Linked DNA regions of Catellatospora sp. TT07R-123. The protein of the gene in region 1 binds, or shares a complex with, the protein of each later gene. Links are inferred from orthologs where the notes say so. Each region holds a gene or a part of one and is shown in the gene's direction. Other genes may lie near its edges.

Evidence for each region.
Region 2: the proteins of pcrA (region 1) and uvrB are in contact, whole or in part, in a crystal structure (PDB 7EGT), measured with the Thermus thermophilus proteins. The link is inferred for Catellatospora sp. TT07R-123 from one-to-one orthologs. Residues at the interface, in WP_096412145.1 of Thermus thermophilus: His654, Arg656, Phe657, Gln666, Asp668, Glu669, Lys680, Arg681, Leu682, Ser683, Lys685, Tyr686, Ala687; in WP_096411307.1 of Thermus thermophilus: Glu23, Leu25, Arg26, Asp27, Gly28, Glu29, Arg30, Phe31, Arg55, Glu326, Asp327, Phe328, Glu379, Ser382, Gln383, His398, Gly400, Arg401.

What each region holds. Positions count from the first base shown.
Region 1 is NZ_BNEM01000001.1:3,906,497-3,915,890, reverse strand. What follows is about bases 1-2,987. They hold pcrA (DNA helicase PcrA), read left to right. Parts: upstream 1-334; coding sequence 335-2,641; downstream 2,642-2,987. Other genes in these bases: Cs7R123_RS16720 (M23 family metallopeptidase), read right to left, coding at 2,763-2,987; Cs7R123_RS16730 (bifunctional UDP-sugar hydrolase/5'-nucleotidase), read right to left, coding at 1-71. Also shown: more of Cs7R123_RS16720, read right to left, coding at 2,988-3,521; Cs7R123_RS16715 (M23 family metallopeptidase), read right to left, coding at 3,812-4,522; Cs7R123_RS16710 (cobalamin B12-binding domain-containing protein), read left to right, coding at 4,847-5,254; sucC (ADP-forming succinate--CoA ligase subunit beta), read left to right, coding at 5,784-6,962; sucD (succinate--CoA ligase subunit alpha), read left to right, coding at 6,971-7,858; Cs7R123_RS16695 (hypothetical protein), read right to left, coding at 7,922-8,296; Cs7R123_RS16690 (hypothetical protein), read right to left, coding at 8,315-8,635; Cs7R123_RS16685 (DUF6350 family protein), read left to right, coding at 8,821-9,394. UniProt on the Escherichia coli protein: A helicase with DNA-dependent ATPase activity. Unwinds DNA duplexes with 3'-5' polarity. Translocates on single-stranded DNA with 3'-5' polarity. Initiates unwinding more efficiently from a nicked substrate than double-stranded DNA.
Region 2 is NZ_BNEM01000001.1:2,544,827-2,554,232, reverse strand. Bases 3,675-6,673 are described here. They hold uvrB (excinuclease ABC subunit UvrB), read left to right. Parts: upstream 3,675-4,101; coding sequence 4,102-6,246; downstream 6,247-6,673. Other genes in these bases: Cs7R123_RS10805 (hemerythrin domain-containing protein), read right to left, coding at 6,313-6,673. Also shown: rpsA (30S ribosomal protein S1), read left to right, coding at 1-995; Cs7R123_RS10815 (hypothetical protein), read right to left, coding at 1,871-3,484; more of Cs7R123_RS10805, read right to left, coding at 6,674-6,948; Cs7R123_RS10800 (DUF2238 domain-containing protein), read right to left, coding at 6,988-7,635; Cs7R123_RS10795 (alpha/beta hydrolase), read right to left, coding at 7,685-8,425; Cs7R123_RS10790 (antibiotic biosynthesis monooxygenase), read right to left, coding at 8,425-8,721; nicotinamide riboside transporter PnuC, read left to right, coding at 8,778-9,406. UniProt on the Escherichia coli protein: The UvrABC repair system catalyzes the recognition and processing of DNA lesions. A damage recognition complex composed of 2 UvrA and 2 UvrB subunits scans DNA for abnormalities.

The sequences.
Region 1 (9,394 bases):
GCCACCGCGAGCGCCGGGGCAGCCAGCACCCGCAGCACGCTCGTCCAGCTCCGATGGCGGGGGTGACTCATAGAGACGCCTCCATTGTCTGCGCCGCGCTCGTATGCGCGGCAGGCTATGGACATCCTGGAGCAGCGCGCCCGCTCGCGCCACCAGAGATCGGTGACGTTTGCGTGACCGCCGGTCGGCTCGGAGCGCTGTCAGCCGGGACGCATAGACTCACCAGACGATGCATCCTCTCTTCGACCTCCCTGACGCCACGCCGTCCACCGAGCGCACGGCGGGTGCCGGTGCACCCGCGCAGGGCTCCCGCGGCGGCGATCCCTCCCGCGTGATGAAGCTGCTGGAGGGTCTCAACGAGCCCCAGCGCGCCGCGGTGGTGCACGCCGGCGGCCCGCTGCTGATCGTCGCCGGTGCCGGCTCGGGCAAGACCCGGGTGCTCACCCAGCGCATCGCGTACCTGCTGGCCGCGCGGGACGTGCACCCGGGCGAGATCCTGGCCATCACCTTCACCAACAAGGCCGCGGGCGAGCTGCGCGAGCGCGTGGCGCACCAGGTCGGCAACCGGGCCCGGATGATGTGGGTGTCCACCTTCCATTCGGCTTGCCTGCGCATCCTGCGCGCCGAGCACGAGCACGCCGGGCTGAAGTCGTCGTTCTCGATCTACGACGCCGACGACTCGCGGCGGCTGATGCAGCTGGTCTCCCGCGAGCTCGACCTCGACCCCAAGCGCTACCCGCCGCGCAGCCTGGCCGCGCAGGTGTCGAACCTGAAGAACGAGCTGATCGACCCGGAGTCGTTCACGGCGAGCGGCCCGACCCAGCGCGTGCTCGCCGAGGCGTACACGCTGTACCAGCAGCGCCTCCAGCAGGCGCACGCGCTCGACTTCGACGACATCATCATGCGTACGGTGCACCTGCTCCAGGCCAAGCCGGAGGTCACCGAGAAGTACCGCCGCCGGTTCCGCCACGTGCTCGTCGACGAGTACCAGGACACCAACCACGCGCAGTACATGCTGATCAAGGAGTTGGTCGGGGGCGGTGACGCCGCGGCTTCGCAGGCCACGCCTCCCGGTGAGCTGTGTGTGGTCGGTGACGCCGACCAGTCGATCTACGCCTTCCGGGGCGCGACCATCCGCAACATCCTGGAGTTCGAGCGCGACTACCCGCATGCCACCACGATCCTGCTGGAGCAGAACTACCGCTCGACGCAGACCATCCTCAGCGCCGCCAACGCGGTGATCGACCGCAACGCCGACCGCAAGCCCAAGCGGCTGTGGAGCGACCAGGGCGCGGGCGAGCAGATCACCGGGTATGTGGCCGACAACGAGCACGCCGAGGCCGACTGGGTGGCCCGCGAGATCGACCGGCTGTGCGACGCGGACGCGGCCCGGCCGGGCGACGTGGCGGTCTTCTACCGCACCAACGCCCAGTCCCGGGTGTTCGAGGACATCTTCATCCGGCTCGGGCTGCCGTACAAGGTCGTCGGCGGGGTGCGCTTCTACGAGCGCAAGGAGGTCCGCGACGCGCTGGCCTACCTGCGGGCGATCGCCAACGAGGACGACACCGTCAGCATGCGGCGGATCATCAACACGCCCAAGCGCGGCCTGGGCGACCGGGCCGAGGCCGTGGTGGAGGCGCTGGCGGCGCGGGAGCGGGTGTCGTTCGGGGCGGCGCTGCGCCGGGCGGCGGACGCGCCGGGCATCGCCACCCGCGCGGTGAACTCGATCAACGACTTCCTGGCGATGCTCGACGAGGCCCGCGACCTGGCCCGTGAGGCGCCCCCGGAGGCGGTGCTGGAGTTCATCCTGTCCCGTTCGGGCCTGCTGGCCGAGCTGGAGGCGAGCCTGGACCCGCAGGACGAGGGCCGGGTGGAGAACCTCCAGGAACTCGTCAGCGTCGCCCGGGAGTACGCCGAGCGCACCGCGGCCGCCGACGAGACCCCGGCGCTGGCGGGCTTCCTGGAGCAGGTGGCCCTGGTCGCCGACGCCGACCAGGTGCCCAGCGACGACCCCGACCACCAGGGCGTGGTCACGCTGATGACCCTGCACACCGCCAAGGGGCTGGAGTTCCCGGTGGTGTTCCTGAGCGGTCTGGAGGACGGCGTCTTCCCGCACCTGCGCTCGCTCGGCGACGTCAAGGAGCTGGAGGAGGAGCGCCGCCTGGCGTACGTCGGGATCACCCGTGCCCGGCAGCGGCTGTACCTGTCCCGGGCGGTGACCCGCTCGGCCTGGGGCCAGCCGCAGTACAACCCGCCGTCGCGGTTCCTGGAGGAGCTGCCGCCGGAGCTGCTGGACTGGAAGCGCACCGAGGGTGCGGTGAGCTCGTGGGGCGGCGACCGCGGCGGCATCGGCGGCCGCGAGCGCAGCCAGGAGCGCGCGGCGAGCACGTTCGTCGGCGGCACGAGCCGCGCGGCGGCGCTGGCCAGCCGGATCGGCGTGGACCCGAGCAAGCTCGCCACGGCCAGCGACCTGGCCTCGGCTCCGGCCCTGTCGGCCGGTGACCGGGTCAACCACCAGCGCTACGGCCTGGGCCGGGTGCTCGCGGTGCAGGGTGTCGGGGCCCGGGCGCAGGCCCAGGTCGACTTCGGCGACCAGGTGTTGTGGCTGGTGGTCCGGCACGCGCCGATCGAGAAGATCTGAGCCGTACCCTCCGCTGAAACGACGTGTGGCCCGGATCGATGATCCGGGCCACACGCTTTCGGGGGGGTGGGGTGGGGATGGGTGGTGCTGGGGATGGGTGAAGGGGATGGGCGGTCTCGGGTCAGCAGCCGGTGCTGATACCGCGCTCCTGGAGCCACGGGGCGGGGTTGACCTGGTTCCACATGCCCTGGTGCACCTCGAAGTGCAGGTGGGGACCGGTCGAGTCACCGGTGGAACCCTCGTAGCCGAGGATGTCGCCGGCCTTGACCTGCTGACCCTCCTGGACCACGGTGCGGTTCATGTGGGCGTAGTGCGTGAAGTAGCCGTTGCCGTGGTCGACCACGACCGAGATGCCGTAGCCGGAGTAGACCCAGCCGGCCGCGAAGACGGTGCCGGGGCCGACGGCCCGGATCGGGGTGTTCTCGGGCATGGCGAAGTCGATGCCCTTGTGCTCGGTGCCCCAGCGGGGGCCGAAGCACGAGCTCACCGGGGCGCCCTGCATCGGGGTGCTCCACACGGGGCGGGCGGCCTTCGGCGCGGCGGCCTTGGCCTGCTTCGGCGCGGCCTGCTTGGCCTTCGCCGGGGCGGCCTGCTTCGCCTTGCTCTTGGCGGGGGTGTTGCTCTTGGTGCTGCGGGTGGACCGGTCGGCCCGCTCGGCGACAGCCTCCCGCTTGGCGGTGGCGGTCTGCGCGACGGTGGTCAGCGACTTGGCCGGGGCGTTGTCGATGGTGGCGGCGACGAAGCCGACCGATGCGACGCCGGCGAGAACCGCGATGGCGGTGACCGCACGGGTGCGTCCCTTCAGTCCGGCGCGGACCAGGTCGCGGGCGGCGACCAGCTTCTCGCGGCCGGCCTTGAAGATCTCGGTGCTGCTCTGCACGAGGGGAACCTCCGTTGTGTCTCCGTTGACGGGAGCCATGTTGCCTGGTCAGAACGGGGGTAGCCAAGCGGGCTCCGAGGCCGATTCGGATATTCGGGCGGTTCTCGGGCTGGTCGTTTGTCCTGTTGTCGAACCCCGACCGACCCTGAGTCCCTTAAGGGGGGAGTGACCTCGGTCACCCGACAGGCCCGATTTCGTGACCGGGGGAGGTGGCGTCGTTGCGCTGCGTGATGTCAGACCAGACAAAACCGCCCGCATCGGAAGGATGCGGGCGGTTCGGAAGTATCGCTTCAGCCGACGGAGCCGTCGAAGGCCTGCTCGATTTCGAGTTCGAGATCAACACCGTGGTCCTTGAACCAGGGGATCGGGTTCACGGCGACGTCGTTGACGTGGATCTCCAGGTGCAGGTGGGAGCCGAACGAGTGGCCCGTGTTGCCGCCGAGGCCGATGACCTGGCCGGCCTTCACCTTGTCGCCGACCTTCACCAGCAGCTTGCTGGAGTGGCCGTACACCGTCTTGAGGCCGTTGCCGTGGTCGATGATGATGCAGTATCCGTAGCCGCCGTTCCAGCCGGCGAGGATGACGGTGCCGTCGTGGACCGCCGAGTACGGCGTGCCCTCGGTGAGGGCCAGGTCGACGCCCTTGTGCATCTTCCCCCAGCGCATCGCGAAGCCGGAGGTGATGCGGTAGTTGTGGAAGGGCAGCAGCCAGGCGTTGGGCGCCGCGGTGATCGAGGTGCTGAGCGTCCGGTCGTCGCCGCGGCTGGCGCGGTCGGCTGCCTCCGCACGGGCGACGCTGGAGTCGGAGACCGCGGTGGTGTCACCGCTGAGGCTGTCGGTCTTGGCGTCCGTGATGCCGGCTCCGGCACCGAAGGCCACGATTCCCGCGCCGACGAACGCGGTGGTGATGACGGCTGCGTACCTGCTGCGGGGCGGCGTGGCCACCCGGCGGCGACCGCGGTAGCGGTCGCTCTCACGTAAGAGCTCGGGCCGGTATTGCACCTACAGCCTCCGTCATCGGTGGCGCCGCTGGATCACGACGCTCTGTCACCCTGTTTTGGATGGCACTGCGGGACAACTTAACCAACCCGTAGGGGTAGGCACAAGCTCCTGAACGTCATCCCTTAGCCGTCAGTGCGACTGTCCGGCCCGAATATCCCCTTTCTGTCCGTATTTATCCCGGAATCCGGTGATCACGTAGAGTGATCGTTCGCGGGGCAGGCCGTATATATAGGCGTCGCGCTGTGATGTGACCTGACCGCTGGTGGTGACCCCCGGGGTGTGGGTTACCGTTCGTTAAGTCTGTACGGCGAGAGGTGAGCACTGATGGGCACTCGTATTCGCGTGGTCGTGGCCAAACCGGGGCTCGACGGGCACGACCGCGGCGCGAAGGTGGTGGCCAGGGCCCTGCGTGACGCGGGTATGGAGGTCATCTACACCGGGCTGCACCAGACGGCGGAGCAGATCGTGGAGACCGCGATCCAGGAGGACGCGGACGCGGTCGGCCTGTCCGTCCTGTCCGGTGCGCACATGACGCTGTTCCCCCGGGTCGTCGGCCTGCTGCGTGAGCGCGGCGCGGGCGACATGGTGGTGTTCGGCGGCGGCATCATCCCCGAGGCGGACATCCCCGAGCTGGAGCGGCTCGGCGTGGCGAAGGTGTTCACGCCGGGTGCGACCACCCAGGCGATCGTCGAGTGGGTGCGGGCGAACGTCGCCACGACCCAGCCGGCCTGACCGGCCGGCACACGTACCGCAACAGCGAAGGCGCCCGCACCGCGGGCGCCTTTATATAAGGTGCGATTTCCCCAAGACAAAAGGGGAGGAGCCGGACGCACCCCTCACACGCCCGGCTCCTCTATGCACGACGCCCCGCCGCCACCCCTCGACCGACAGGGCATCGGCCGTTTGTGTCATCCCGCCTGGCCTTTCGGTTTCAGCGCTCTGACATCAGACTCAACGAGGGTTTTCGCAGGGGGTTACGGCCGGTGGCGCCGTCACTGGAACGGGTGACGGCGCCGATGTCCCCGCAGTCCGGCCGACCCCGCCGCGGGGCCGGGAACCCTTGCCCCGCCCCGGTCCGCATAGCCGTCGGTCATCGCCCGGTGTGCAGTTGGGCACACCGGGCGGTCGTGCCGATACCCTGCGCTGAGGGACCGTTAGGCTGCGCGGAAGGCCTATCCAGCGGAGGATGGGCAATGGTCCCTACGCGTCGTGTCGGGTGTCCCGCCGGCTACGCGTTGGGCTGGACAGCGAAGAGGTATCGGTGGACCTGTACGAGTACCAGGGGCGCGATGTCTTCGAGAAGCACGGCCTGCCCGTGCTCGCCGGTGGCGTCGCCGAGACCCCTGAGGAGGCCCGCGCCATCGCCGAGCGGCTCGGCGGCCGTGTGGTTGTCAAGGCGCAGGTGAAGGTCGGCGGCCGCGGCAAGGCCGGCGGCGTGAAGCTGGCCGACGGCGCCGACGAGGCCTACGCCCGCGCGAACGACATCCTCGGGATGGACATCAAGGGCCACACGGTCCACAAGGTGATGCTGGCCGAGACGGCCGACATCGTCGAGGAGTACTACTTCTCCTACCTGCTGGACCGGGCGAACCGCACCTTCCTGTGCATCGCCAGCGTGGCCGGCGGTATGGAGATCGAGACCGTCGCCGAGGAGCAGCCGGAGAAGGTCGCGAAGGTCGCCATCGACGCCAACCGCGGCGTCGACGAGGCCCTGGCCCGCGAGATCGTCACGGCCGGCCACTTCCCGGCCGAGGTCGCCGACCAGGTCGTCGACATCGCGGTGAAGCTGTGGGCGACGTTCGTCGCCGAGGACGCGACGCTGGTCGAGGTCAACCCGCTGGCGAAGGTGGGCGACGGCCGCGTGCTGTGCCTGGACGCCAAGGTGACCCTGGACGAGAACGCCGGCTTCCGCCACGCCGACCACGAGGCGCTGGAGGACAAGGCCGCGGTCGACCCGCTGGAGCAGGCCGCCAAGGCCAAGGACCTCAACTACGTCAAGCTCGACGGCGAGGTCGGCATCATCGGCAACGGCGCGGGCCTGGTCATGTCCACCCTGGACGTGGTCGCGTACGCCGGTGAGGAGTTCGGCGGGGTCAAGCCCGCGAACTTCCTCGACATCGGCGGCGGCGCGTCGGCCGAGGTGATGGCGAACGGTCTGGAGATCGTGCTGTCGGACCCGGCCGTGAAGAGCGTCTTCGTCAACGTCTTCGGTGGCATCACCGCCTGCGACGCGGTCGCCAACGGCATCATCCAGGCGCTGGCCATGCTCGACGGCCGGGGCGAGAAGGTCACCAAGCCGCTGGTCGTGCGGCTCGACGGCAACAACGCCGAGGCGGGTCGGGCCATCCTCGACGGCGCCGGCAACCCGCTCGTGGAGCGGGTCGACACGATGGACGGCGCCGCCAAGCGCGCCGCCGAGCTCGCTGCGGCTGGGAAGTGACATAGACAATGGCTATCTGGCTCACCAAGGACTCCAAGGTCATCGTCCAGGGCGTGACCGGCTCTGAGGGCTCCAAGCACACCCGCCGCATGCTGGCGGCCGGCACGAACATCGTCGGCGGCGTGAACCCGCGCAAGGCGGGCACCACCGTCGAGTTCGACGGTCACGAGGTGCCGGTGTTCGGCACCGTGGCCGAGGCGATGGACAAGACCGGTGCCGATGTCACGGTCATCTTCGTGCCCCCGGCCTTCACCAAGCAGGCAGTCGTCGAGGCGATCGACGCGGGCATCGGCCTGGCCGTCGTGATCACCGAGGGCGTGCCGGTGCACGACACCGCCGCGTTCTGGGCGCACGCCGTGGCGACCGGCAACAAGACCCGCATCGTCGGGCCGAACTGCCCCGGCATCGCCTCGCCGGGTGCGAGCAACGCCGGCATCATCCCGGCCGACATCAGCGGCTCGGGCCGCATCGGCCTGGTCTCGAAGTCGGGCACGCTGACCTACCAGCTCATGTACGAGCTGCGCGACATCGGCTTCTCCACCGCGGTCGGCATCGGCGGCGACCCGATCATCGGCACCACCCACATCGACGCGCTCGCGGCCTTCCAGGACGACCCGGAGACCGAGGCCATCGTCATGATCGGTGAGATCGGCGGCGACGCCGAGGAGCGCGCGGCCGAGTTCATCAAGGCGAACGTGACCAAGCCGGTGGTCGGCTACATCGCCGGCTTCACCGCCCCGCCCGGCAAGACCATGGGCCACGCGGGCGCGATCATCTCCGGCTCGTCCGGCACCGCCGACGCCAAGAAGGCGGCGCTGGAGGCGGCCGGGGTCAAGGTCGGCAAGACGCCGTCGGAGACCGCGCGCCTGATGCGCGAGGTCATGCAGGGCCGCTGAGCCCGTACGGACGACGGAAGGGGCGCCACCCGCTGCGGGTGGCGCCCCTTCTCGCGTACGCGGTCAGTAGCCGCCGTCGTAGCGGTGCCCCATCGACCCGCTGAACGCGCCGAGGGCGCAGGACAGGCCGGTGCCGATCACCCAAAGCACGGTGAAGGCGATGCCCAGCCAGAAGGCGACCTTGCCGAGGGTCTGGTCCTGGCCGTGCTCGCGGGCCTCCTTCTGGGACAGCCAGCCGAACAGGATGCCCAGCGGCGGGCAGCAGGTCACGGCGGCCACGATGCCGATGATGCCGAACAGCACCGCGTTGTCCCGGCGCGGCGGTGGCGGCGGCACCCCGTAGGGAGGTGGCGCGGTCGGCGGCGGCAGCGGCGGCACGTGCGGCCCAGGTGGCACGGGTGGTACCGGTTCGTGCGGCGGCACGGGTTCGTTCGTCATGACTTCCCCCAATCCGGACTACATGCCGGTCTTCCACCCGGACATGCTGTAGCGCCACAGGTACAGGTCCTTGCTGCACAGCGCCAGCACGCCCACCACTATCGCGATCCAGCCGAGCGTGGTGGAGCCGCCGTTCTGCTTGGCCTCGCGCAGCGACAGCCAGCCGAACAGGATGCCCAGCAGGCCGGTGCAGCACAGGGCCGTGACGATGCCGATGATGCCGAAGATCTTCGCCCGGTCCTGGTTCCCGGCCGGGGTCACCGGTGACGGCGGCAGGTGCGGCGGTGGCGGTGGCGGCGGCACCGACGGCGGTGGCGGAGGCGGCGGCGTATAGGTCACGGCACTCTCCCTCGCTAAGGACTCGATCGCAGCGTAACCCTCCTAACTCGCATACCGGGTCGAAATGGCCACGGGCTAAGGATCGTGGTCATCCCGCCTCGTTTGTGGTTAGGTAGCGCCTGATGGCGGAACATGATGGGCCCCTCGACGAGTCGCCGTCCCGGCGACCGGACGACGCTGGCCGAGTGCCGACTCAACTTCGGCCCGCAGCCCCGGGCGGTCCTGCCACGACCGCCGACGGCGCGCCGCCGACCGCTGCCCGGGAGCCCGCCGCGCCCGTGGCGGAGCCCGCCGGCCAGGACACGATGCTGCTGGACCTGGACCTGGACCTGGACCACCCGGCCGGTCCGCCCGGCCGGCACGACGACGAGCACGACGACGTCGCCACCCACGACACCGTGCTGCTCACCCCAGGGCACCTGGGCGCGCGCGAGACGGTGCTGCTGCCCCCGCGCGACGACATCGCCCACCGCGAGACGGTGCTGCTCGCACGCGGGCGCCCGCCGGGCCCGCCGCGGCCGAGCGGGGCCCCGCTCCCGGTCGCGGCCGTGGTCAACACGGTCTGGGCCGCGTTGCAGGTGCTGGCCCCGCTGCTGCTGCTGACCGTCGGGGCCCGCGCGGTCGAGGGCCCGGTCGCGTTCCTCCTGTCGACCAGGCTCGCCCTGGCCGGCTGGCTGCTCGGGCACGGGGTGCCGCTGACCGTGCCGCTCAACGAGCACCTGGCCACGCTGGACCTGCCGCCGCTGCTGCTCACCGCGG
Region 2 (9,406 bases), 1.4 Mb from region 1 along the record:
ACCTGCAGCCGTACGTCGGCCGCGAGCTCGAGGCGAAGATCATCGAGCTGGACAAGAACCGCAACAACGTGGTGCTGTCGCGTCGCGCCTACCTCGAGCAGACCCAGTCCGAGGTGCGCACCGAGTTCCTGAACAAGCTGCAGAAGGGCCAGGTCCGCAAGGGCGTCGTGTCCTCGATCGTCAACTTCGGCGCGTTCGTGGACCTCGGCGGCGTGGACGGTCTGGTGCACGTCTCCGAGCTGTCGTGGAAGCACATCGACCACCCGTCCGAGGTCGTCGAGGTCGGCACCGAGGTCGAGGTCGAGGTTCTCGACGTGGACCTGGACCGCGAGCGCGTCTCCCTGTCGCTCAAGGCGACGCAGGAGGACCCGTGGCGCCAGTTCGCCCGCACCCACGCGATCACGCAGATCGTGCCGGGTAAGGTCACCAAGCTGGTTCCGTTCGGTGCGTTCGTGCGTGTCGAGGACGGCATCGAGGGCCTGGTCCACATCTCCGAGCTGGCCGAGCGCCACGTGGAGATCCCGGAGCAGGTCGTGCAGGTCGGCTCGGACGTCATGGTCAAGGTCATCGACATCGACCTCGAGCGTCGCCGCATCTCGCTGTCGCTGAAGCAGGCCAACGAGGGCTTCGTCGAGGGCGAGGAGCACTTCGACCCGACGCTGTACGGCATGGCCGCCACGTACGACAACGAGGGCAACTACATCTACCCGGACGGCTTCGACCCGGAGACGGGCGAGTGGCTCGAGGGCTTCGAGAAGCAGCGCGAGCAGTGGGAGCAGCAGTACGCTGACGCCCGCACCCGCTGGGAGGCGCACACCAAGCAGGTCCAGACCTCCCGCGCGGCCGACGCCGCCGCGGCGAGCGAGGTTCCGAGCGGCAACGTCTCCACCTCGACCCCGGTCCCGGCCAAGGCGGCGGAGGAGCCCAGCGGCACCCTCGCCACCGACGAGGCCCTGGCCGCGCTGCGCGAGAAGCTCGCCGGCGGCAAGGCCTGAGGTAGGCAGTAGCCACACCGCCGGTGGCCCCCGACTCCACGGAGCCGGGGGCCACCGGCCTTTTCCGTACCCGTGCGACCATGGGCGCGTGCGATGGGTGGGACTGACCGGGGGTATCGGCTCCGGCAAGAGCGCGGTGGCGGCCCGACTGGCCGAACGGGGCGCTGTGGTGATCGACTCCGACCGGATCGCCCGGGAGGTGGTCGCACCCGGCACCGACGGGCTGGCCGAGGTGGTGGCCCGGTTCGGGCCGGGCGTGCTGGCCGCTGACGGGTCGCTGGACCGGCCCGCGCTGGGGAAGCTGGTCTTCGGTGACGAGGCGGCCCGGCGGGACCTGGAGGCGATCATCCATCCCCGGGTGCGGGCGCGCACGGCCGAGCTGGCCGCTGCGGCGCCGCCGGACGCGGTGGTCGTGAACGACGTGCCGTTGCTGGTGGAGGCGGGGCTGGCGCCGACGTACGAGCTGGTGATCGTGGTGTTCGCCGACGAGGTGACCCGGGTCGCGCGGCTGGTGCGGGACCGGGGGATGGCCGAGGCGGACGCGGCCGCCCGGATCGCCGCGCAGGCGACTGACGAGCAGCGGCGGGCGGTGGCCGACATCGCGATCGTCAACGAGGGCAGCATCGCCGACCTGCACGCCGCCGTCGACGAGATCTGGCCCCGGCTGCGTCCGGAGTGACCGCGGGGCGGGAGCACGCGGCGGGCCGCTGCCACCCCGCCCCGCCGTCACCCCCCGCCCCGCTGCCACACTGCCCGCCGTCACGCCGCCCCGCCTAGCATTGACGCTGGCCTATCTAGAGGACGGATCTTGGAGAATCGTCCTCTAGATAGGCCAGCGTCAGTGGAAAGCGGGCGCGGCGCCGCTGCCGCCGCGGTCAGTAGACGCGCGGGGGCAGGGCGGGCAGCGGGTCGCTGAGGTCGAGGTCGAGCTGTGCGAACCCGCCGGTGGCGGTCCGCAGCTCCAGCCGCTGCAGCACGCCGGAGTTGTCCACCCAGTACCGCATCCGCGCCATCCCGGCCGGCACGTTCACCTCGACGGCCGTGGGCAGCTCGAACACGCCCACCGGCACCCCGCGCAGCACGTCGACGCGCAGCCGCCGCCCGTGCTGGCGGATGTGGGCGGCATCGTCGGGCGTGCCCGCGGCCAGCGACATCGCCTCGTGGACCAGGTAGTCCAGGTCGGTGATCTCGGTCTTGGTGCCCAGGTCGGCCCACTCGGCCCGGTCCCAGTCGCCCTTCGGGGCGGGCAGCGGCGGGACCTCGGTGGCCTTCTTGCCGGTCTTGCGGGTGGCGACACCGGTGCGGTCGGCGTGTACGAGCACGTCGTAGTCGGTGTCGTCGGAGTCGTGCACGGCCAGGTAGCTCAGGTGCCGCTGCCAGTCCAGCCAGCCCGTGCCCAGCCGCAGCGTGCCGGGCAGCACCGGCATGGTCAGGGTGACCTTGCCGCCGCGGGCGCGCAGGTTGCGCTGGCGCAGCCGGGACAGCATCTCGGCTTCCTTCTCGGTGATCTTCGTGGGGTTGTTGGGCTGCCCGCCCAGCACCGCGGTACGGGTGAACTCCTGCTGCTGGTCGCGCAGCAGGTCCACGGTGGCGGGCAGGCCGGTGGCCAGCACCGTCTCCAGCCGCCGCAGCGCGCCCTTGTCGTCGAGCCAGTAGCCGACCGCGCCGCCGTGCGCCTCCAGCGAGTCCGGCGCGTACGAGGGCTCGGGGCTGCCGGAGGGAGCGGCCGAGGCGGCCATGTTCGCCTCGTCGAGCGTGCCGTCGTCGGGTTCGGTGTCGGCGGCCGAGTTGCTCGACGCGGTCGGGGTCAGCCCCGGGGCCGCCGACGGTGCGGCGGGTCCGGTCTGCGGCAGCAGCGCCGGGCCGAGCAGCACGTCGACCGGGGTGCCTTCGAAGGCGTCGCGGCGTACGTACTGGTTCTTCAGCGTGCCGAGCAGGTCGGCGGGGTCCCGGTCGGGGCGGGCCAGCAGGAAGAGGAACGAGACGAGGTTGTCCAGCGGGCGCTGCTCGTCGCCGCCGAGCTGGATGGGGCGCGCCCGCCAGCCGTCCTCGGGCGGGTCGACCGGGGGCAGGCCGGGCGCGGCCGCGTCGGAGTCGGGGCCGGTCGAGGCCGACGCGGGACCGACCGGGCCGGTACGCACCGCGAGCACCCCGGGCACCGCCTGCACCAGCGCGGTGCCGCCCTCGGGGTCGGTGACCGACAGGTACACCACCTCGCGGCGCCAGTCGATCCAGCCCGCGACCCGGGTCTTGCGGCTGGCCGGCCCGACGGTGCCGCGCAGGCCGACGCGGGCGTCCTCGTAGTTGACCACCCGCATCCCGGCCAGGCGCTTGAGCTCGCCGTCGGCCAGCGGCCGCGTGCTCTCGGCGACCGGCTTCTTGGCGGTGCAGGAGGCCAGGCCGGTGCTCAGCCCGGCGGCGAGGCCGAGCACGAGCCCGGCGCTGGCGATGACGTTGACGACGCGGCGGCGGCCGGAGGTGACACCCACGGCAGGTGCAACGTGAAGGGGGCGTACGAGGTGACGTTCGCGGGGGAGGGCGGCGAAGTTCGTGCAGTTTCGGGGAAAGTGCTCGAATTCGCCCCGAGATTCCAGCAGTTTCCCCGAAACTGCACGCACGCGCCCGCCACGCCCGCACGCACGCGCCCGCCACGCCCGCACGCACACGCGCGTACGCCCGCACGCGCCCGCGTGCGGGAAGGGTCGGTCGGGGAAAAGGTCAGACCGTTCGCGGCGGCCGGTCGGCGCACACATGGTGCGCGACCGCAGCGGTGCGCTCACGATCCTGCGGTGGGGCGGATCGGGGCTGCTACCGGTGCGCCGGGGGTGGTAACCGGCCGGTGTGGAGGTCCGGTCTCCCCGGTACGGCCGCCGCGAGCGGCCTACTCCATGACGTTAACGCCGTGATTGATGACACACAATCGCAATATTGGAGCCGGTCACTTACTAAGGGTCACCCGCTGTCACCCGTGCGCGACGGGGGTGGAGAAGTTGCCTGGCCAAGGGACCTGCCGTGATCGTCCTCGGCCGCGCCGCCGCCCGGTTGCCGCAGCGTGATCAGCGTCACCTTGCGTGGCATGTCGGAGGTTGAGCGTAGGTTTGGCGGCATGAGCCAGCAGATCCCGCGCCTGGATGGCACGTTTCAGGTAATCAGTGAGTTCACGCCTGGTGGCGACCAGCCCGCGGCGATCGAGGACCTGGCGCGGCGGGTGCGCCGGGGCGACCGGCACACCGTGCTGCTGGGCGCGACGGGCACCGGCAAGTCGGCCACCACGGCCTGGCTCATCGAGCGCCTCCAGCGGCCGGCGCTGGTGCTGGCGCCCAACAAGACGCTCGCCGCCCAGCTGGCCAAGGAGTTCCGCGAGCTGATGCCGCGCAACGCGGTCGAATACTTCGTCAGCTACTACGACTACTACCAGCCCGAGGCGTACATCCCGCAGACGGACACCTACATCGAGAAGGACTCCTCGATCAACGAGGAGGTGGAGCGGCTGCGGCACTCGGCGACGATGTCGCTGCTGACCCGCCGGGACGTGATCGTGGTGGCGACCGTCAGCGCCATCTACGGCCTGGGCACGCCGCAGGAATACCTGGAGCGCGCGGTCAAGGTCAGCGTCGGCGAGGAGCTGGACCGCGACAAGCTGCTGCGCCGCCTGGTCGACATCCAGTACGCGCGCAACGACATCGCGTTCAACCGGGGCACGTTCCGGGTGCGCGGCGACACGCTGGAGATCATCCCGGCGTACGAGGAGCTGGCGCTGCGGATCGAGTTCTTCGGCGACGAGATCGAGCGCCTGTCCTACCTGCACCCGCTGACCGGCGACGTGGTGCGCGACGTGCAGCAGATGCTGATCTTCCCGGCGACCCACTACGCGGCGGGGCCGGAGCGGATGGAGCGCGCCATCGGCGGCATCGAGGCGGAGCTGGAGGCGCGCCTGGCCGAGCTCGACCGGCAGAACAAGCTGCTCGAAGCCCAGCGCCTGCGCATGCGCACCACGTACGACCTGGAGATGATGCGGCAGGTCGGCTTCTGCAACGGCATCGAGAACTACTCGCTGCACATCGACGGCCGCGAGCCGGGCAGCCCGCCGCACTGCCTGCTCGACTACTTCCCCGACGACTTCATGACCGTGATCGACGAGTCGCACGTGACCATCCCGCAGATCGGCGGCATGTACGAGGGCGACGCCTCGCGCAAGCGGGTGCTGGTCGAGCACGGCTTCCGGCTGCCCAGCGCCCAGGACAACCGCCCGCTGCGCTTCGACGAGTTCCTGGAGCGGGTGGGGCAGATGGTCTTCCTGTCCGCCACGCCGGGCCCATGGGAGCTCAAGCAGGCGGGCGGCGAGTTCGTCGAGCAGGTGATCCGCCCGACCGGCCTGGTCGATCCGCAGGTGGTGGTGAAGCCGACCAAGGGCCAGATCGACGACCTGATGCACGAGATCCGGGTGCGCACTGAGCGCGACGAGCGGGTCCTGGTCACCACGCTGACCAAGAAGATGGCCGAGGACCTGACCGACTACCTGCTGGAGAACGGCATCCGGGTGCGCTACCTGCACTCGGAGGTCGACACGCTGCGCCGGGTGGAGCTGCTCAAGGAGCTGCGCATCGGCGAGTTCGACGTGCTGGTCGGCATCAACCTGCTGCGCGAGGGCCTGGACCTGCCCGAGGTGTCGCTGGTGGCGATCCTCGACGCCGACAAGGAGGGCTTCCTGCGCAGCGGCACCTCGCTGATCCAGACGATCGGCCGCGCGGCCCGCAACGTCTCCGGCGAGGTCCACATGTACGCCGACAAGATCACGCCGTCGATGGCGTCGGCGATCGAGGAGACCGACCGGCGCCGCGCCAAGCAGGTGGCGTACAACGAGGCCAACGGGGTCGACCCGCAGCCGCTGCGCAAGAAGATCCACGACATCCTCGACGACATCTACCGCGAGGCCGAGGACAGCGAGCTCGCGATGGCCGCAGCCGGGGGCGGGCAGCTGATCGGCGGGTCCGGCCGGCAGATGTCGCGGGGCAAGGCGCCGGTGCCGGGGACGAAGTCCAAGGGCCGCGGCACCAGCGGCGAGCGGCGGGGCACCATCGTGGCCGAGAGCGCGGGCATGGCCCGAGCTGAGCTGGTCAAGCTGGTCGGCGAGCTGACCGACCAGATGCTGACCGCGGCGGGCGAGTTGCAGTTCGAACTCGCGGCCCGCATCCGCGACGAGATCAGCGAGCTCAAGAAGGAGCTGCGCCAGATGGACGTCGCGGCCTGAGCCGAGAAGCGACCGGGGCACGCCGCCCGCGCGGCGTGCCCCGGCTGCCTGGCATCGGGTCTGCGGTCACAGCTGTTCCGGGTACGTCGACCGCCCGGTCAGCGCGTCGCGGAGCTTGTCCGCCGCGCCCAGCAGCGGGTCGGTCAGCCGGTTCCACGGGGGCGTGGACGGGGCGCCCGGGTGCGGCCGGGTGGTCGCCGCCTCCTCCGCGATCGCGGCCCGGTTGCCCAGCCGGATCAGCTCCTCGTCGGTGGCGGCCTGCGCCAGGCGCATGTGGATGCGGCGGTCGGCGGTGTGCTTGTGGCGGCGCAGCTGCTGGTCCACCTCCAGGGCCAGCTCCTGGAACTTCTCGTCCTCCGGCGGCACGGTCTGGAGAGTCTGCAGCATCTGGCGGATCGCGCCGTCCTCGGCCAGCTCGCGGCTGGCCAGGTCGTCGCCGTCGGGCAGGTGCCGGCGCACCGCGGGCAGCAGGTACTGCTCCTCGGCGGCCAGGTGGCGGCTCACGACGGCGGTCACCACGTCGGCGACCTGCTTGCGCCGCGACGGCGAGGCTGAGGCGGCCTCGACGGCGAGTTCGGCCGACAGCCTGGTGATCTGGCGGTGCTCCTCGGCCAGCATCTCGACGATGCTCTGGCCTGCGGGCTGGTAGTTCTGCTCAGCCTCGTCGGACAACGGGGGAAGCGGGGGCAGGTCAGTAGTCATGCCATCGAGCTACCCGCCACCCGTTGGGGGTAAACAGCCTCATCCGTTCGGATGATGTCGCGCCGGTCGCAGTACCGCGACCGCACCGCCGAGCAGCGCACCGAGCAGCGCCAGGGCCATGTCGGCGTGCGCGTCCCACATGTCACCCTGCTGCCCGTTGTACGCCTCGGCCGCGCCGGGGGCCAGCGTCAGCGCGATCGCCCACTCGAACAGCTCGTAAAGCGCGCCGGTGGCCAGGACCAGCTCGGCCGCGCGCAGCCAGGCCCGTCCGCGCGGCACCCCGCGCTCACGCCAGAGCCGCACCAGCACCGGGGCCAGCAGCAGCCCGTATCCGAAGTGGACCAGCCGGTCGAAGTTGTTGCGCTGCCAGCCGAACCGCTCCGACAGCGACCGCCCGGTCAGGGCGGCGACCCACTCGTCGTACGGCACGTACGAGTAGATCCAGCGCGCCGCGATCGTGTGCAGCGCCAGGAACACCACCAGCAGTACGAACGAGCTCAGCGGCAGCCGCAGCCGGTGCTGCGCCCACAGCAGGGCGGCGACCGCGACCACGGTCAGGCTGTGGTGCAGCGCCTGCTCGGCCGGCCAGCGCGGGTGCCACCACGACACCGCCACCAGCAGCGCGAACGCCGCCAGCACGAGCCGGTGCCCGACCGGCAGCCACATCGACGTAGGTGAGGGGGCCATGCCCGTGAATGGTGCCAGTGCGAACGCGTCGCCGCCGATCAGGGGGCGGTCAGTGGGCCGGGGCGTGGGTGGTCAGCCAGGTGGCGATGCGGGTGAGCAGCTCGTCGGAGGCCGCGTTCTCGGCGTGGCCGAAGCCGGGCTCCAGCCACAGCTCCTTGGGTTCGCCGGCCGCGCCGTAGATCTGGTGCGCGTGCTCGACGGGGAAGTACGCGTCGGCGTCGCCGTGCACCACCAGCAGCGGGATCGGCGAGATCAGCGGCGCTGCGGCGTACGGCGGCAGCGGCTCTTCGGCCCAGCCGCCCGAGGCGATCCGGGTCTTCAGCGCGACCCGCCCGACCAGGCGGCCGAGCCGCCGTTCCAGCACCCAGTGCACCCGCCGCATCGGCGGGGTGCCCCGGTAGTACCAGCGGGCCGGGCCGCTGACCGCCACGATCGCGTCGACGCCGCGCAGCAGGCCCGCGTGCCGGACCGCGACGCAGGCGCCCATCGAGAAGCCGACGGTGACGACGCGGCGGTAGCCGAGCTCCCGGGCCCAGGCCACGGCCGCTTCGAGGTCGTGGATCTCCAGGTCGCCGACGGTCGACTTGCCGCCGGAGGCGCCGTGGCCGCGGAAGTCGAAGCTGATCACGCCGCCGGACCGGCCGAAGACGGCGGCGGCGCGGCGTACGGCCGGGCGCTGCCAGGAACCGGTGAAGCCGTGCGCGACCACCACGGCGAGGGCGGCGTCACCCGGGTCGTGGTGGGCGTCGACCAGCACCCCGTCCGAGGTGGTCAGGCTGCGGCGCGGCATCAGGCGTGCGGGACGTCCGCGAAGTGCTCGACCACGGGCGGGGCGGCGAAGAACGGGCCGATCAGGCCGCGCCAGGTGGTGAACCGCTCGGTGGCGCGGAAGTTGTCCTCGTGCGCGGCGACGTTCTCCCACTCGACCAGCAGCACGAACCGCGACGGCGACTCGATGCCGCGGGTCATCCGCACGCTCAGGCAGCCCGGGGTGCCCGCGAGCACCTCGTGCCCCTTGGCGTAGGCGGCGGCGAACTCGTCCTCCCGGCCGGGGAGGACCTCGATCAGAGCGACTTCGAGGACCATGAGGCGATCCTCGCACGGCCTTGGCCGCCCAGGTGGCCGGGTCCTAGGGTGTCCGCATGCTGCACCACCTCGCCGACCTGCTGCTGCACCCCGCGCTGACGCTGGGGACCACCGTGGTGACCTGGGCGGAGGTGCTGGGCTTCCTCACCGGAGTGGTGAACGTGTGGCTGCTGGTGCGCGAGCACGTCGCGAACTGGGCGGTCGGCATCCTCAACGTGGCGCTGCTGCTGGTGGTGTTCTGGGACTCCGCCCTGTACGCCGACGCCGGCCTGCAGCTGGTCTACGTGGTGCTGGGCCTGTACGGCTGGTGGCACTGGCTCTACGGCCGGGGTCGGCGGCGGGAGCTCGCGGTGTCGCGCACGTCGGCCGCGGAGTGGGCCTGGCTGGCGGCCGCCTCGGCGGCCGGCACGCTCGGGCTGTGGCTGCTGTTGACCCGGGTCACGGACTCGACGGTGCCGTGGGCCGACGCGGTGACCACGGTGCTGTCGCTGGCGGCGACCTACCTGCAGTGCCGCAAGAAGGTGGAGAGCTGGTGGGTGTGGATCGCGGCCGATCTGGTCTACATCCCGCTGTACCTGTACAAGGACCTGTGGCTGACCGCGGTGCTGTACGTCGTGTTCCTCGGCCTGTGCGTCGCGGGCCTGGCGGCCTGGCGGGGTGCGCTGCGCCCGGCGGCCGCGGTGCC